4 regions of the Exiguobacterium sp. JMULE1 genome follow, and region 4 is predicted to be linked to each of the others. Evidence: riboswitches for the same ligand, from Rfam matches in the RefSeq annotation. Region 4 holds a riboswitch; each other region holds the start of a gene.

Region 1 (3,848 bases), 620 kb from region 4:
CGCTTCGTTTGCCCATTGCCGGAGTCGACGAATCGCTTCCTTCATTTTCTTTATTTTTTTCTGTTGCTCTTGGTAGGCGTGGAACTGTTCCATCAAGCGACGTTCACGTTCGACGACGAACGCGCTGTAGTTCCCTATATAGGTTGTCAGTTCACCGTCCTCGAGTTCAACGATCGAGGTGACGACGGCGTCTAAGAAGACCCGGTCGTGAGAGACGAGCAGGATGGTTCCTGTGTAGTCCCGTAAGAACTGCTCCAGCCATTCCACGGCAGCTAAATCAAGATGGTTCGTCGGTTCGTCAAGAATGAGCAGATTTGGCTCCATGAGTAACATGCGACCGAGACAAATCTTCGTCTGTTCACCACCACTCAACTGGTGGAAAGGACGAGTGAGTAACGGACGAAGGTGTAACCCGTTCACCATGCGCTCGATTTTCGAGTCGAGTAGATAGCCATCCTTTTGTTCGAACGCATTCGTCGCTTCCGCATATCGTGCGAGTAACGCATCAAGATTCTCTGGTGCTGTCGCCATCATTTGCTCCAACTGTTGCATCCGAGAACGGATCGCGAGGATGTCTTCAAACGCTGTCCAAAGGACGTCGAGTCCGGTCATCGTTTCACTATATACAGGAAGTTGTTCCAAGTAGCCGATCGTCAAACCGTTCTTTTGATAGATGACACCACCGTCCGGTTGCTCAAGGCGAGCAAGCAAGCGGAGTAATGTCGTCTTACCACTCCCGTTTCGTCCAATCAGACCGACACGGTCGTATTCGTTTAAGAAGAGGGAAACATCCGTTAAGATCGTTTCGCCTCCGAATTGTTTGGTCAGGTGTTGAATGTCGCAAATCATCATAATCAATTGATCCTTTCGCGCGCATCAAAAAAGGAGAGCGCAAATAGCACTCTCCCTAACGTGTGAAAGATGCGCTTTGCAGTATTTTTCATTCATGAAGTTCTTAAAAAAGGACAGACGGGTGCCTTAGAACGCCATTTCATGAAAAATCGCGCGCAACAGATACAATTGTTCCATCAACCAGTGTTTGCACGCGGCAAAGTCCATCTTTTCACACCACCTTTCGTTTCAGATATCTCTAGTTTACTATTTTTTTGTCAGTTACGGAAGTCTGAATTATTTGAACACACCCGCGATTGAACTGAAGAAGTCACTGAGTCCATCGAATAATTTAGCGAAAAATCCTTTCGTTTCTTCTGATGTTGCGAACGCGTGGATGTCTTGCCCCGCATTTTTCAAACCACTCTCGATTTGTCCCCAGTTGATGTTCGCTTGCTCCATTTGATTGAATAGATTCGTCAACCGGTCCATTTGTGCGTCAGACAACTGGATATTGTTGTTTTGAATGACTTGGACGATCAGGTTTTCGACCTCGACTTTGGTTTCCGGTTTTTGATTGGCGATCTCAGCCTTGATCTCATTCATTAAGTCAGCGACTTTATCCGTGCCGACCGTTTTTCCGACGTCTGATGTGACCGATAATTCTTGCTGTGCTAAATCCTTGCGTTCGTCACTTAACTTAATTCCCGTCTCAGCGGAAGTTTGATCGTACGCTTTCATGATTCCTGTCAGTGCCGATGTCCCGGTCACCTTGTAGGGAGAAGTGATCGTGATGTCGGCATCTTTGACACCCGCTGTGACGAGAGCGTTGAGATACATATCCTTCGTCACCCACGTGATGTTCTCCGTCGAGACGGAAAGTCCATCTCCTTTTTCCGTCAGTTCGATCTTAGCTGACGAATACATGTTGCCACCTTTTTGCGACTGTGGAATGTTTTTCCCAAGATATTTTTCTTCGTCAGCAGAGGTTGCGATGATTGGCGTGATGCCTTCCGGTGCATTGAGACGGGAAAGCACCCAAGCCTTATCCTTTTCGCCGAGCGACTCACCGAGTGTGACGATCGTCTTATCAACGACTTGTTCGGCAGAAGCGGCTGTCGGAAGTAATAGAGCAGAAGCGATAACGGCTGATGCCATGATTTTTGTTGGTGTATGCATAATGAAATCCTCCAATTGTAAGTAACAGAATGAATTATAGTATCAGGTACTAAATTTAGTGTACGGTAACGATGTCTGTTCGGAATCGGTCTGCAGATGGAGACGGTATCCGTCTTCTGACACTCCATAGTATAGCGAAAAAAGGACAACTTGACTTCCGTTTTCAGCATGCTATAGTGGATGAGAATCGAATAATGACCACTAGGGGAGTCAGTAGGCTGACTGAGACGAACGAAGACGTTCGGACCCTTTGAACCTGATTAAGTTCGTACTTACGGAGGGAAGTGGCGTCAAGTCTTGTTCTTCTTGCGCCATGCCCGTGTGTTTCGGGGTGGTGTTTTTTCGTTTCATACCAAACGAGGAGGATGAGATCATGACATTCACACAAGAAATCAAACAAGCGGCACAAGCGTATTGGGATAGTAGTTTTACGCACCCGTTCGTACAAGGAATCGGGGAGGGGACGTTACCACTCTCGAAATTTCGGCATTACGTCATGCAGGATGCCTATTACTTAAAACACTTTGCGAAGATTCAAGCGAAGGCAGCGTCAAAAGCAGACGACTTCGCGACGATCGCGACACTTGCCGAACATGCTACTTCGACTTACGAGGCAGAGCTGAGCTTACATCAATCATTTTTTGAGCCGCTCAGTATTACGGCAGCAGACCTTGAAGCATTTGAACCGGCACCGACAGCATATGCGTACGTCTCGCACATGCATCATGCGAGTGAAGGAACGCTTGGTGAGACGATTGCTGCCATCTTGCCATGTTACTGGTTGTATTACGAAGTCGGGCAACAATTACTGACGTGTACACCGGAAGAAAAAATCTATCAGCAATGGATCGACACGTATAGCTCGGAATGGTTTGAAAAGGTCGTCTTGGAACAGATTGCACGGCTTGATGCGCTGGCGGAGCAAGCGAGCCCAACGGAACGCGAGCGGATGAAACGTCATTTCGTGACAAGTTGTTACTATGAGTTACTCTTCTGGCACATGGGGTGGACGGAAGAGACGTTCACGTCGGTCTACGAAACGATTCCAGCACGCCCGGTATCTTCTTAAACCAGTAGATGGTAGAATTAGGAATACCATCTAGTGAAAGTAGGGATTGGAATGGAAATCGTAGTCATCGCACTCGTGATCCTCGCGGCATATGCTATGCAACGAATGCTTGGTAAAGTCAAAGTAAGATTTGTAGGACTTATCATCCCAACGTTGATTGTGTTATCCGGTATATCCGCATCGACTCGAAACTTCAAGGTAGCGTATAGCATGGGAAGCTATATTTCTGCTGTTCTTGTCATCGTCGTCTATGCACTGCTGACTTATTGGTTATACCGCGTCTACCATCGTGCGAAAGAAGAAGCTGAATATCCGTATCAATCATTAAAAGACCGAGGCATCCTTTAAGGAGCTTCGGTCTTTTGGTGTATCACGTCATCATTTTTTCCAGTTTTTAAAGCCGTCACCGAATTCGAGATGCAGTTGATCGGTAAAGACACCGTTCTTAAAGACCGGCACATCAACCGGTAAAGTGCCTTGCGGTTTGAACGTTCCGAAGATTGCTCGGATACCTGCAGGCAGGTTCGGTCCCGCTGATTTTAGATTGCCTGCTTCGGAGTCTGGACCGTTTGGATCGCCTTTGAAGCCATAGACGAGGACGTGTGCCGGTGCGTCCGGTTGAACGGCGACATCGTATGGGTTACGGAGACTGAGCAGGACGGATGGTGTATCCGTTTGTTTCGCATAGCGGAAGATCGAAGCCGGAATCGCTTGTTCTGGTGCAGTAGGTAGTAGTTTAGCACTCGTGTTGACGTTGGAACCGACGATG
Region 2 (3,848 bases), 390 kb from region 4:
TGTCATCAGTCAGACACCGCGTGAAAACGCACAAGTCAAGAAGGGTTCGACAGTCAACTTGGTCGTCTCTACAGGTAGTGCTCCGGTCGAAGTACCGGATGTGACAGATGACGCTGAAAAAGAGGCGATCGCCACATTAAAAGAGGCTGGATTCGCAAAAGTCGAAGTCGAACGTGAAAAGTCGGATGAAATCGCGCGAGGTAATGTTATCCGACAATCGATCTCTGCTGGAACGGAAGTGATTGCAAAAGAACAGACGATTACGATCACTGTCTCAGAAGGAACTTCGTCCTTTGAATTGAAAGATTTGACGAACTTATCGAGTGATGAAGCAAAAGCGTATCTCGATGAAATGGGTCTCGACGGCACGTTTGAACAAGAATTTTCAAGTGACGTGAAGCTCGATCAAGTCATCCGTCAATTCCCGCAAGCCGGTGCACAAGTCGAACCGAACGACTCCGTGACTGTGTTCATCTCAAAAGGTGAGGAAGAAAAAACGGTGACGGCAACGTTCCCTGAAAAGGTCGTCTATGATGCGGTCAGCGAGAACGAGGACGAGGAACCACCGAAACAAGTCATCCGGATTGAGACGGAAGATGCAAAAGGAAAGCGGACCGTCATCGAGGAATCGATTGATCAAGATGAGACATTTGACGTGCCGGTGACGATCGATCCGGGAGAAGAAGGAAAAATTACGATCTATAAAGACGATACGGTGTATCGTTCAAAAACCATCACGTACAATCAAGCAAAAGACGCACAATGAATGTGATGAAAAAGGAGTGCATAGGATGACGGAACAACGCATCGAAGAGAATCGAGAAGGAACGATCATACGCCTGCAGGGTGGCTTTTATGATGTCATGACACCAGAAGGAGAGGTCCGTTCACGGGCAAGAGGGAATTTCCGAAAACGCGGCATCAGTCCAGTCGTCGGAGACGAAGTCGTTCTTCATATCGAAAGTGAGACGGGATATATTCTCGAAGTGAAGGAGCGGGACAACTTTTTAGTACGCCCTCCAGTCGCGAATATCGACCAGGCATTGCTCGTCGTCTCGGCGGCAGAACCTGATTTTTCAGCGCACTTGCTCGACCGATTTCTCGTCTTGATCGAAGCGAAGGAAATCCAACCCGTCATCCTGTTAACGAAGATGGATTTACTTGACGAAGTCAAAGGACCGGCTGTCCGAGAGGCGATTGCCGCTTACCGGAAGATTGGGTATACGGTCATCGAGACATCAAGTGAGACGTTGACGGGTGTTGAGCAAGTCCGTCCGTTACTTGCTGGAAAAACGAGCGTTCTCGCCGGACAATCCGGTGTCGGGAAAAGTTCATTGCTCAATGCACTGGAGCCCTCTCTTGATTTAGAAACAAGTGCGATCTCGAAATCACTCGGACGCGGACGTCATACGACGCGCCACGTCACATTAATGCCGCTTGCCGAAGGATTGATTGCCGATACGCCAGGTTTCTCGAACCTCGATTTTCCGTATGATATGGAAATCGAGGATGTACGGTGGAGTTTTCCTGAATTCGTCGCTGTACAAGATGATTGTAAATACCGAGGTTGCTTGCATTTGAATGAACCCGGTTGTGCCGTAAAGGAAGCCGTCGAAGCCCAAGAAATCATGTCCTCTCGTTATGAGAACTATGGTATGTTTATAGACGAAATCAAGAATCGAGCCCGGAGGTATTGAAGATGATTAAAATTGCACCATCGATCTTATCAGCAGATTTTGCGAATCTTGAGCGTGATGTCAAAGCAGTCGAAGCAGCAGGCGCGGACTATATCCATTTTGATGTCATGGACGGTCAGTTCGTACCGAACATCTCATTTGGATTACCTGTGCTTAGCAGCTTACGTCAAAAGACGGATATGATTCTCGATGTCCATTTGATGATTGACCAGCCAGAACGTTTCGTTGAAGATTTCGTCAAGGCAGGAGCTGACATCGTGACGTTCCACGTCGAAGCGACGAATCATGTCCATCGTGTCTTGCAACAAATCAAAGCAGCGGGCGCAAAGGCAGGAGTCGTCTTGAATCCCCATACGCCATTATCAACGATTGAACACGTCCTTGAGGATGTCGATATGGTTTTATTGATGACTGTCAATCCGGGCTTCGGTGGACAAGCCTTCATCGAGCGTGTCATGCCGAAACTCGCAGCACTTGCGCAAATGAAAGCAGATCGTGGTCTGACATTTGAAATCGAGATTGACGGTGGCGTCAATCCGGAAACGGCAAAGCTTTGCATCGATAACGGTGCGAACGTTCTCGTCGCAGGATCAGCAATCTACAATGCACCAGATTATGCGGAAGCGATCACTAGCATTCGTCAAGGGGCTGCCGTATAATAAGAACGAGAAAACGAAATATGATGACCGCAAGGGGTGTCGCTTGAAAAGCGGCTGAGAGGAGTCTTTTAGACTTTAACCCTTCGAACCTGTTCCGTTCAAACGGACGTAGGGATGTGGCGCACGCAGGCAGTACGGCGTTCGTCGTACTGCCTTTTTGCGTCCTCTCGTACAATGAAGGAGGAAAAATAACATGAAACGGTTACAAATGATGATGGAAATTGCCATCTTTGCCAGTCTCGGAGTCGTCTTTGATTTACTGATTCCATTCAAAATGCCACAAGGAGGCTCAATCAGCTTAGCGATGTTACCGATCTTCGTCATGGCATTTCGCCATGGTGTCGTTGGAGGGGTCGTTACGGGAGCGCTTGTCGGTACGATTCAATTGATGTTCGCTCCACAAGTCTTGACGATCGTTCAACCGATGCTTGACTATACGATTGCGTATGGTGTCGTCGGATTAAGTGGTCTGTTCGCGCGTCAAGTCAGACTAGCCGCGCGCAATGGACAAAAGAAAAGCTTGATGGCGTTCGTTCTCCTGGCGACGTTATTAGGCGCAGGACTCCGTTATATCTGTCATGTCATCAGTGGAATCGTCTTTTTTGCCGAGTATGCCGAAGGTCCAGTCGTACCGTATTCATTGATTTATAACGCGACATACATGGTACCGTCTTACGTTCTTTGTGGTGTCGTTGCGGGTCTTTTATTCACGACTGCGCCACGCTTACTCCGTTATTCGGCACGAGGCGTCTGAGATGCGGGCGATTCTCGTCTGTGCCGGTCCGCGAGAAGAAGCGCCGGATTTACGGACGTTTTGTCAGCCAGGTGATTTTATCGTCGGTGTTGACGGTGGTGTTCAGACGATTGAATCGTTTGGGCTGACATGCGACCTGACGATTGGTGATTTTGATTCGCTTGGTTATGTACCAGAAGGGGCAATCGTTCATCCGGCCGAGAAAGATGAAACGGATCTCGAACTGGCACTTCGTACAGTCTCAGAGAAGAAACAGTTTGAGGATACCTTCATTATCGGGGCGACAGGTGGGCGGCTCGACATGACCGTCCAAAATGTATATTTATTGAAGCGATACCCAGAGGCACGACTCGTGACGAAACGAGAAGAGGTACGATACTTGGCTGAGGGAACGTATGCAGTCGAAGCAGGGAGCTATTATTATCTTTCGTTCATTCCACTCGTACCATCGACTTTAAGCTTATCCGGAGTCAAATATCCACTTGATGCACATCCAGTACCGGTCGGAGGTTCCTTGACCGTCAGTAATGAATGGTGTGCGTCAGAAGCGAAGGTAGAGCTCCATCAAGGAGAACTATTGATGATGCGGACGCTTAAGGAATAGCACAATCATAGGAAAGAGGCCGTGGATGACTCCGCGACCTCTTTTTGTATGAAATTATTCTTCGAGTTGAGAAGGGGCGACACGGATGTCGCTTTGGGCGGATAGATGTTTTCCTTTGACGAAGAGATGATAAC
Region 3 (3,848 bases), 1.0 Mb from region 4:
ACCAGCTCCGACGAGTAACGCGATATCGATCCGGTCATTGATGATCAAAGGAATGTCGTGTCGATCCGTCAGTCTCTTCAACCGAACTGCCTGATCGTAGAATTCCTTTCCTTGTGCGGTTTTTTCTCGTAGTTGCACGATCGTCGCACCACCTAAAACAGCTTCCTCAACGACCGTCTCGATCGCGACGCCAGGATGGTAACGACGATCCGTCACTGCATAGATGGAGTAATCAATTGACACGTTCTGTCACCTCCACCAGTTCTTGCTCCGTCATGAGGCTGATCGCATTGAACAATTCTCGTTTAAAATCACCAAGACCTTGCGCAGAGACTGCTTGTTCTCCTGCTTTTCCCATGACGAATGTTCCGTGAACAGCCGCCTCAAACGCCGTATATCCTGCGCCGAGGAAGCTCGCAATCAAGGAAGCCGTCATACAGCCCGTACCCGTGATGTCTCCTAGACGAGGTGTTCCTACATGTAATTCCATTTCGCGCGTTCCATCCGTGATATAGTCGTTCGGACCTGTCACGACGAGGACAGATTTGTGTTTGCGAGCGAATGCACGAATACTTTCTCGATCCATCATTGCATCTCCCGCAGCATCGACTCCCTTAGTTCGTCCGTCTTCCCCAAGTAACGTCTTGATTTCAGAAGTATTTCCTTTGATGACCGTACACCCGAGATTAATGAGTTCTTTAGAAAAGGCAGTACGTAATGTCGTTGCCCCTGCTCCAACTGGATCAAGAACGATCGGGACATTCAAACGTCCCGCTTCACCGGCTGCAAGTCGTTGAGCTGCTTGCATGTCTGCATCGATCGTACCAATGTTTAAGACAAGGGCTTGCGCGAGTCTAACCATCTCTTCTACTTCGCGAATGTCTTCCGCCATGACGGGTGATGCTCCAACAGCGAGTGTGACGTTTGCGCAGTCGTTGATCGTTACCGTGTTCGTCAGATGGTGAATGAGTGGTTTGTGTTCAAGAATGGTCGTAAACATGTGTATCCCTCCAAAGTGAATGAAAATGATGTGTCGGTCCAATACCTTGTCCGAGAGCAAATCCATGACGAATCGCCTCCGTGACATAGCTCTTTGCTTGTCTTACACTATCTGTCAAATCTTCTCCAAGCGCCATCCGCGCCGCAATCGCCGCAGATAAGGTACAACCAGTTCCATGAGTATGTTGATTGTCTAACCGTTCCGATGTGAAGCGGTGTTCTACTTCCCCATCAAACAACAAATCCGTCGCAGCTCCTGAGAGATGTCCACCTTTTAGTAATACTGCCCCTGTCTGTGTAGCTAATTGATGCATCGCCAGTCGCATTTCATCTAGATTGGTGACCGATCGTCCTGTTAAACGCTCCGCTTCCGGTAAATTTGGTGTGACGAGTGTCGCAAGCGGTAAAAGCTCCGAAATCAATGCTTGTTCGGCTTCCGTCCGTAATAAGGCATGTCCCCCTTTAGCGACCATGACGGGATCTAATATGATCGGAACTGTCTGTTTGCGGAGATGTGTAGCAATGACACGAATCGTCTGCGCATTCGAGACCATTCCGATTTTGATCGCATCGACACGAATGTCTGAGAAAATCGACGTTAACTGGGCATCTACGATTTCTGGAGATAACTCTTCCACCGCTTGAACACCCAGTGTATTTTGCGCCGTGACAGCTGTCAGGACGCTCATTCCATAAACGCCTAAAGCCGAAAAGGTTTTTAAATCTGCTTGAATCCCAGCTCCACCACCGGAGTCGGATCCTGCAATCGTCAGTACATGTTTCATGTTCTTTTCACCTTCCCATCGAGCAATGTAAGGGAGTCGTGACCGACAAAAAAAGCGTCGACCGCTGTAAAAAAGCAGTCGACGCTATACGAAAGCGTTATACACGCATTCCGGTATCCGTTCGGCTCAACTTTCCTACGCTGGTATTATCCAGTTCAGGTAATAGGGTCGAAAACAGATTGGTTTTCCTCTCAGCCGGATTCCTCCAGCTCCCCTAGTTGCTCAAGTATTCGTTTCGCCTTAACTGTAGCATAGCAGCAAAAAAAAACGAGCCGAAGCCCGTTTTTTGATTACAGATATGCCAATGGATTCACTGCATTCAGAGGAGAAGAAGCACTATATTGATAACCTCCGACATGTAGTTCGAAATGTAAGTGTGGTCCTGTTGAATTTCCTGTACTACCAAGTGTTCCGACTTGCTGACCTTGAGAGACCGTTTGTCCTGCATGAACAGATAATGAGCTCATATGAGCGTAAACCGTCGTATAGACTTTTCCATCCAAGAAATGCGAAATCATGACGTGGTTTCCGTAAGGTCCACCACCTGATGCTGTAATGACGGTTCCGGCTGCTGCTGCGACGATCGGAGATCCGACGGGACCTTTGAAATCGACGCCATTATGGAATGTATAACCATTTGCTCCACTAGCTGGTCCGAACCCTTGTGATACCCCACCAGAAGATGGTCGGACAAATTTCCCACCACCTGAAGCGATTGGTGTTGTATCTGAACTTGTTGATTCTGTATTCTTATTGGCTTGTTTTGCTGCTTGAGCACTTGCTTTAGCAGCTTTTTCAGCTGCCGCTTTCTCTGCTGCTGCTTTTTCAGCCGCTGCTTTAGCCGCTGCCTTCGCTGCCGCAATCGCACGTTCTTGCGCTTCGAGAGTCGCTTGCAGTTCTTTTGCGTCTAACAGTTCTGTCGTAAACTTCGTCTTCCCTTTTCGTAATTTTTTGAGTGTAGCACTACGCTCTTTCATTTGAGCTTTCAACGCTTTTTTTTGTTCAAGCAATACTTTCTTTTCTTGCATTTGCTCCGCTTTTTTCTCAACGAGTGCTTGTTTTGCTTCTGCTAATTTTTTTTGTGTCGCGATGTAATCTGAAATCATTTTATCATCTTGTTCAGCAATCTTTTTACCCGCCATGACTCGGCTGAATAAATCACCTAAATCCTTTGATCCAAAAATGACTTCTTCCCACTTAATCGAGTTTCCATCGTTTTCTTGGAAAACACGTAAACGATCACCGAGAAGTTCTTCCTGCTTCTGTAGCATCTCCTCGTAACGAACGATGTCTGCCTTTAACTCATCGATTCGATTGCTTAACTGTTTAATTTGTTTATTTTTTCGGAAACTTGGAAAATCTTTTCGTTAATCGCTGCGTCGATTCGATTGATTTGACGTTGTTCTTTTGAAATTTTAGCTTCTTGCTTTTTAATCTCTTTTTCTAATTTACGTTGTTCAGCGGCATTTTCTGCCTTTTTTTCTTTAATCGTTGCTGCCGCGATCGGTTGTGTACCTGTTGTAAGTAATGCCCCTAAAACAATGGTAGAAATTAGTTTTTTTAGCATATATCGTTTTCCTCACTTATGTATTTTCATTTTTTATTATAGTATTCAAGTTTCTCTCATATCTGAAATAGATTATAGCACCCTAATCGTTTCAAAAAAATTTCATTTACATTTCAAGTGAAAACGTTTTTTTGTAATATATATTTCTTATCAAATATAAAAAAAAGAATCGTTGCATATGCAACGATTCTTCACTGTTTAAAACATAGTCATTGGATTTACTGAGTTAGCTGGACCTGTTGCACTGTAGCTGTATCCACCAACGTGAATTTCGAAGTGCAAGTGTGGACCTGTTGAGTTTCCTGTGCTACCACGTGTACCGATTTGTTGACCTTGGCTGACGCGTTGACCTGCACTAGCGTTCAATGAACTCATATGTGCATAGACTGTCGTATATGTCTTCCCGTTCAATTGGTGAGCAATCATGATGTGATTTCCGTAAGGGCCGCCACCTGATGCTGTAATGACTGTACCAGTTGCAGCTGCAACGATCGGCG
Region 4 (3,848 bases):
CCGTCAAAGGCAATCCGGCCTTGCTCCATGACGAGGACACGATCCGCGTATCGGGCAACGAGTTCCATATCGTGTGTTGCCATGACGAGCGTCGTTCCGTTTTGTTGTTCCGTCAACAACTGTTCCATGAGCCGCCGTGTCGTCAATCCATCCTGTCCGAACGTCGGTTCATCGAGCAACAATAAATCCTTCGTCTGCCCGAGCATCGTCGCGACGCTGAGCCGTCGTTGTTGCCCCGTACTAAGCGCAAGCGGTGACTGCTGTTTGACAGATGCGAGTTCCAGTCGTTCGAGCAACGCTGTGCGCTCATCACTCGTCGCTGCCCGGTGACTCCAGTCGATTTCCGCTTCGACTGTCAGTTTGAGAAACTGCAGATCCGGTTGTTGAAAGACATAACCAACGTGCTCATAAAAGCGTCGCCGGGAGTAACGCTGAGCCGGACGTTCCTGGAACCGATATGTTCCACGATGCGAGAGCAACCGACCGAGTGTTGCAAGCAACGTACTTTTCCCGGAGCCGTTTGCCCCGAGCAGCATCACCCATTCTCCCGTCTTCAGGGAAAATGTCGCATCGGTCAGCGGGTAAGGTGCTTTCGTCGATAATGCAGCGACGTGTAACAAGGGAATGCCTGCAGTAGCGACTGGAGGAAGCACATGAAGTCGCGCTGCTTGTGGTCCATCTATGGGTAACGTCTCTAACGTGTACGGATACAAAGAGGGAACAGCGATCCCTTTCGATTGAAGATCCGTATACGCCTGCGGGAACAAATCCTGCGGATGCGCCGTTGCAGTCACCGATCCGTCCTCAAGTAAGACGATTTTGTCGATGTAAGGTAAACAGACATCGAGTTGGTGTTCGATCAAGACGATCGTTAAATCATGTTCTTTCTGAATCTGAAAGATCAACGCCATCAGCTCGTGTTGCCCGATCGGGTCAATCTGAGCCGTTGGTTCATCGAGTAATAAGATCGTCGGCTCAAGTGCCAGGACCGCAGCGAGCGCGAGGCGTTGTTTCATCCCCCCGGATAGACTCGCGATTGGTGTCGAGAAGGGGAGAGGGAGACCAACGAGTGCGAGTAAGCGTTCAATTCGTTCCTCCATCTCTTCGCGTGGAATCGACCGGTTTTCTAAGCTAAAAGCGATTTCGCGTCCGATCGTTTCCATGCAGAACTGTTCTTCTGGGTTTTGGAATAGCACTCCGACCGAACCGGACCGGGTAACGGTTCCCGTCTGTTCGACTTCAATCGTCTCTGGTGTCAGTCCGGCTAGGGCATGAAGCAGTGTCGTCTTGCCACTCCCGCTTCGTCCGAGCAGAAGGGTCGTTCCTTGCTCGATCGTCAGCGATACATGATCGAGCACCGACTTCATCTGACCGGGGTAGCGGATGCTGAGATCGTCGACAGTAATCATGCGACTTCCCGTTTCGCACGTCCTGCCGCAAACCCGTTCAAGACACCGGTCGCAACAAGGCGACGGACGAGAATCGCTGCAAGCAAGCCGCCCAGTAATGCGCCACTAATTAATTGTAAGCCAGTTGTCGCAAGCAACGTCGTCGTGTAGTAACCGAATCCGTTCGCGATCAGACTATAGACAATGCTACCAATCGCGGCTCCAACACCCGATAACATCAATGTCCAGGTGTCATAACGGCGATAACGCGTCATCGCAAAGACGAGTTCCGCACCAAGCCCTTGGCATACCCCGATCAGTAGAGCCGATAAACCAAAGTGACTACCCGTGAACAGCTCGACGGCTGCCGCGACGATTTCCGCGATGAGGGCGGCACCTGGTTTTTGAATGATTGCTGCGACGAGCGGGCTCGCGATGATCCAGATCCCAAACATCCAGTTGGCACCGACAGGTCCGAAGATCGCAGACATCGGTAACCAGAGTGTTGACCAACCAAGATAGATGACCCCGCAAGCGACGGCGAGCATCATCATGACCATGATTTCTTTCATTTTCCAGTGTTGCATTAGGTACGTCCTCCTTAGAATGGGGGAGACGCCAAAAAAGACCGCCCTCCGTAAAAAAGAGAGCGGTCCTCAGAAAAACTGCGCGCAGCAGGAGTCATTGGATGTGATCGCTCCACTTTCCTACGCTAGTATGAACTAGATCAGGTTCGAAGGGTCCGAAGTGAATCGTCTCAGCCAAATGGGCTCCCCTAGTGGATATGGTAATAGGTGATACGCTGTTCACTTTAGGCAATCTTCTGTCTATTGTCAAGACACAAAAAAACGATACGCCACGAAGGGCGTATCGTCAAACGACTTATTTGTTGTCTTCGTTCTCTTCTTTTGCTTCTTCTGAAGACTCTTCCGTAGCTTCCGCTTCGTTGTCTTCACCAGCTTCCGCTTGTGCCTCAGCTTCTGCTTCTTCGATTTCCTCAAGCTCTTGTTCAAGCGTTGATTCGACGACAGCTGCGACTTGAATGTCGCCTTCTGTGACGATACGGAAATCTTTTTGTTCTGGAAGATCAGCTACAGAGATCGAATCGCCGATTTCGAGGTTCGTGACGTCGACTTCGACGTTCTCTGGTAATTTATCTGGTGTAGCTGCGACTGTTACTTTAAAGAGTGTCTGTGACAGGAATCCACCGACTTTAGCGCCAGCTGCTTCGCCGACGAGTACGACGTCTGCTTCGACTTCTGTCTCTTCATCCATTTTAACGGCGATGAATTCAACGTGATCGACAGTTGGTGTGAAGACATCCATATCACGACGGTTGATCAAGACGTTAATATTTTTACCGTCGAGTTTCAGTGAAATCAAGACGTTCTCACCGTTTTCTCGAACGATTTTAAGCAATTCTTTTTCTTCGAATGCGATTGGTGTACTTTCCACTTTGTAACCATACACGACACCAAGAGCTTTTCCTTCATGACGTAATTGTTTACGGAGTGAGCGTGGACGTACCTCGCGTTTTTCGGCTGTTAATTTAACTGACATGTTCATTTCCCCCTTGAATTTGGTATAGCCCTCAAAAGGTAATGAATGTAGGAGCAGGACAAGTCCTGAACAATTTAAATATGCTAAGACAATCGGTTTCAGACTCTTTTGAATCTGACGCTTTCGTGACTTTGCATTTCTCTCCCAGGTCATTACGCTGATATTGAGAAACATGTGTGAGTAAGTCACCGTTTGATGCGGTGCTAGTAAGTTTATACCCCTATGTTTTAAATCCTTAAACCTCTATTTTTATTTTTTAAAGTCGAAAGACCTCCAAACCGCTTGAAATCAAGGGTTGAGAGGTCTTTCGTTTTTTTCATTTTTTATGGTGATGCGTTGGTTTTCACGAACCAGCACGCGGACGAGACGTTCGATGTGCCGCATCGTCGTCTGTCCCATCGTTGAGATTTGGAGCCATTGATTATGGACGAGATAGTCGCTTTCATATTGAACATGATAGCCTTGGATCCGGAGAGCGTCTCCTAAAGCGGTTGCCGACGGATGGACGATCGTCAGAATTCCCGGCGCTTGTGCTTCTTGCGTCGCAAGCAGGTTAAAACCAGTCGCGCGAACGGCCTGTTCGAGATAGGTCATCTTGATAGCGGCTTGATCGAGATCAAGGGCATCGAGCGCTGCCTGACAAGCCAGCAACAAGTTCGAGGAACCGGAAAAGGCGACGCCTTCCGCATAGAGTCCGAGATCTAGATAACGTGGAATACGTGGAGAAGGTAGGACGCGATCTACGTGACCGATGAACGCAAGACCCGGTAAACCCCCAATTGCTTTTCCGGAGACGGTCGTGACGAATCTGCAGCCGGCATACGAGAAACGCCCGGTTCCGACGGCGCTGATCGCATCGACGATGAGTGCGGTTCGTTGTTCTAACAGCGCTTTTACCGC

The links. Region 4 has a riboswitch for thiamine pyrophosphate ahead of EXW93_RS08140 (ECF transporter S component). Riboswitches for the same ligand answer to the same signal wherever they lie in the genome.
Region 1: another riboswitch for thiamine pyrophosphate. It lies ahead of tenA (thiaminase II); the one in region 4 lies ahead of EXW93_RS08140 (ECF transporter S component).
Region 2: another riboswitch for thiamine pyrophosphate. It lies ahead of thiT (energy-coupled thiamine transporter ThiT); the one in region 4 lies ahead of EXW93_RS08140 (ECF transporter S component).
Region 3: another riboswitch for thiamine pyrophosphate. It lies ahead of thiD (bifunctional hydroxymethylpyrimidine kinase/phosphomethylpyrimidine kinase); the one in region 4 lies ahead of EXW93_RS08140 (ECF transporter S component).

What each region holds. Positions count from the first base shown of each region.
Region 1 is NZ_SGWC01000002.1:887,317-891,164, forward strand. Features, by position in the region: gene abc-f (ribosomal protection-like ABC-F family protein) at 1-852, opposite strand, end outside; gene EXW93_RS04705 (DUF1002 domain-containing protein) at 1,129-2,010, opposite strand; TPP riboswitch at 2,204-2,310, shown strand; gene tenA (thiaminase II) at 2,384-3,079, shown strand; gene EXW93_RS04715 (hypothetical protein) at 3,131-3,427, shown strand; gene EXW93_RS04720 (glycoside hydrolase family 3 protein) at 3,458-3,848, opposite strand, start outside.
Region 2 is NZ_SGWC01000002.1:1,895,124-1,898,971, reverse strand. Features, by position in the region: gene pknB (Stk1 family PASTA domain-containing Ser/Thr kinase) at 1-766, shown strand, start outside; gene rsgA (ribosome small subunit-dependent GTPase A) at 792-1,697, shown strand; gene rpe (ribulose-phosphate 3-epimerase) at 1,700-2,356, shown strand; TPP riboswitch at 2,379-2,488, shown strand; gene thiT (energy-coupled thiamine transporter ThiT) at 2,550-3,110, shown strand; gene EXW93_RS10290 (thiamine diphosphokinase) at 3,112-3,714, shown strand; gene EXW93_RS10285 (amino acid permease) at 3,769-3,848, opposite strand, start outside.
Region 3 is NZ_SGWC01000002.1:481,854-485,701, reverse strand. Features, by position in the region: gene thiE (thiamine phosphate synthase) at 1-243, opposite strand, end outside; gene thiM (hydroxyethylthiazole kinase) at 233-1,000, opposite strand; gene thiD (bifunctional hydroxymethylpyrimidine kinase/phosphomethylpyrimidine kinase) at 981-1,784, opposite strand; TPP riboswitch at 1,900-2,010, opposite strand; gene EXW93_RS02660 (murein hydrolase activator EnvC family protein) at 2,075-3,055, opposite strand; gene EXW93_RS16345 (hypothetical protein) at 3,103-3,351, opposite strand; gene EXW93_RS16585 (murein hydrolase activator EnvC family protein) at 3,550-3,848, opposite strand, start outside.
Region 4 is NZ_SGWC01000002.1:1,505,710-1,509,557, reverse strand. Features, by position in the region: gene EXW93_RS08145 (ABC transporter ATP-binding protein) at 1-1,409, opposite strand, end outside; gene EXW93_RS08140 (ECF transporter S component) at 1,406-1,975, opposite strand; TPP riboswitch at 2,076-2,175, opposite strand; gene EXW93_RS08135 (50S ribosomal protein L25/general stress protein Ctc) at 2,271-2,948, opposite strand; gene EXW93_RS08130 (GNAT family N-acetyltransferase) at 3,237-3,848, opposite strand, start outside.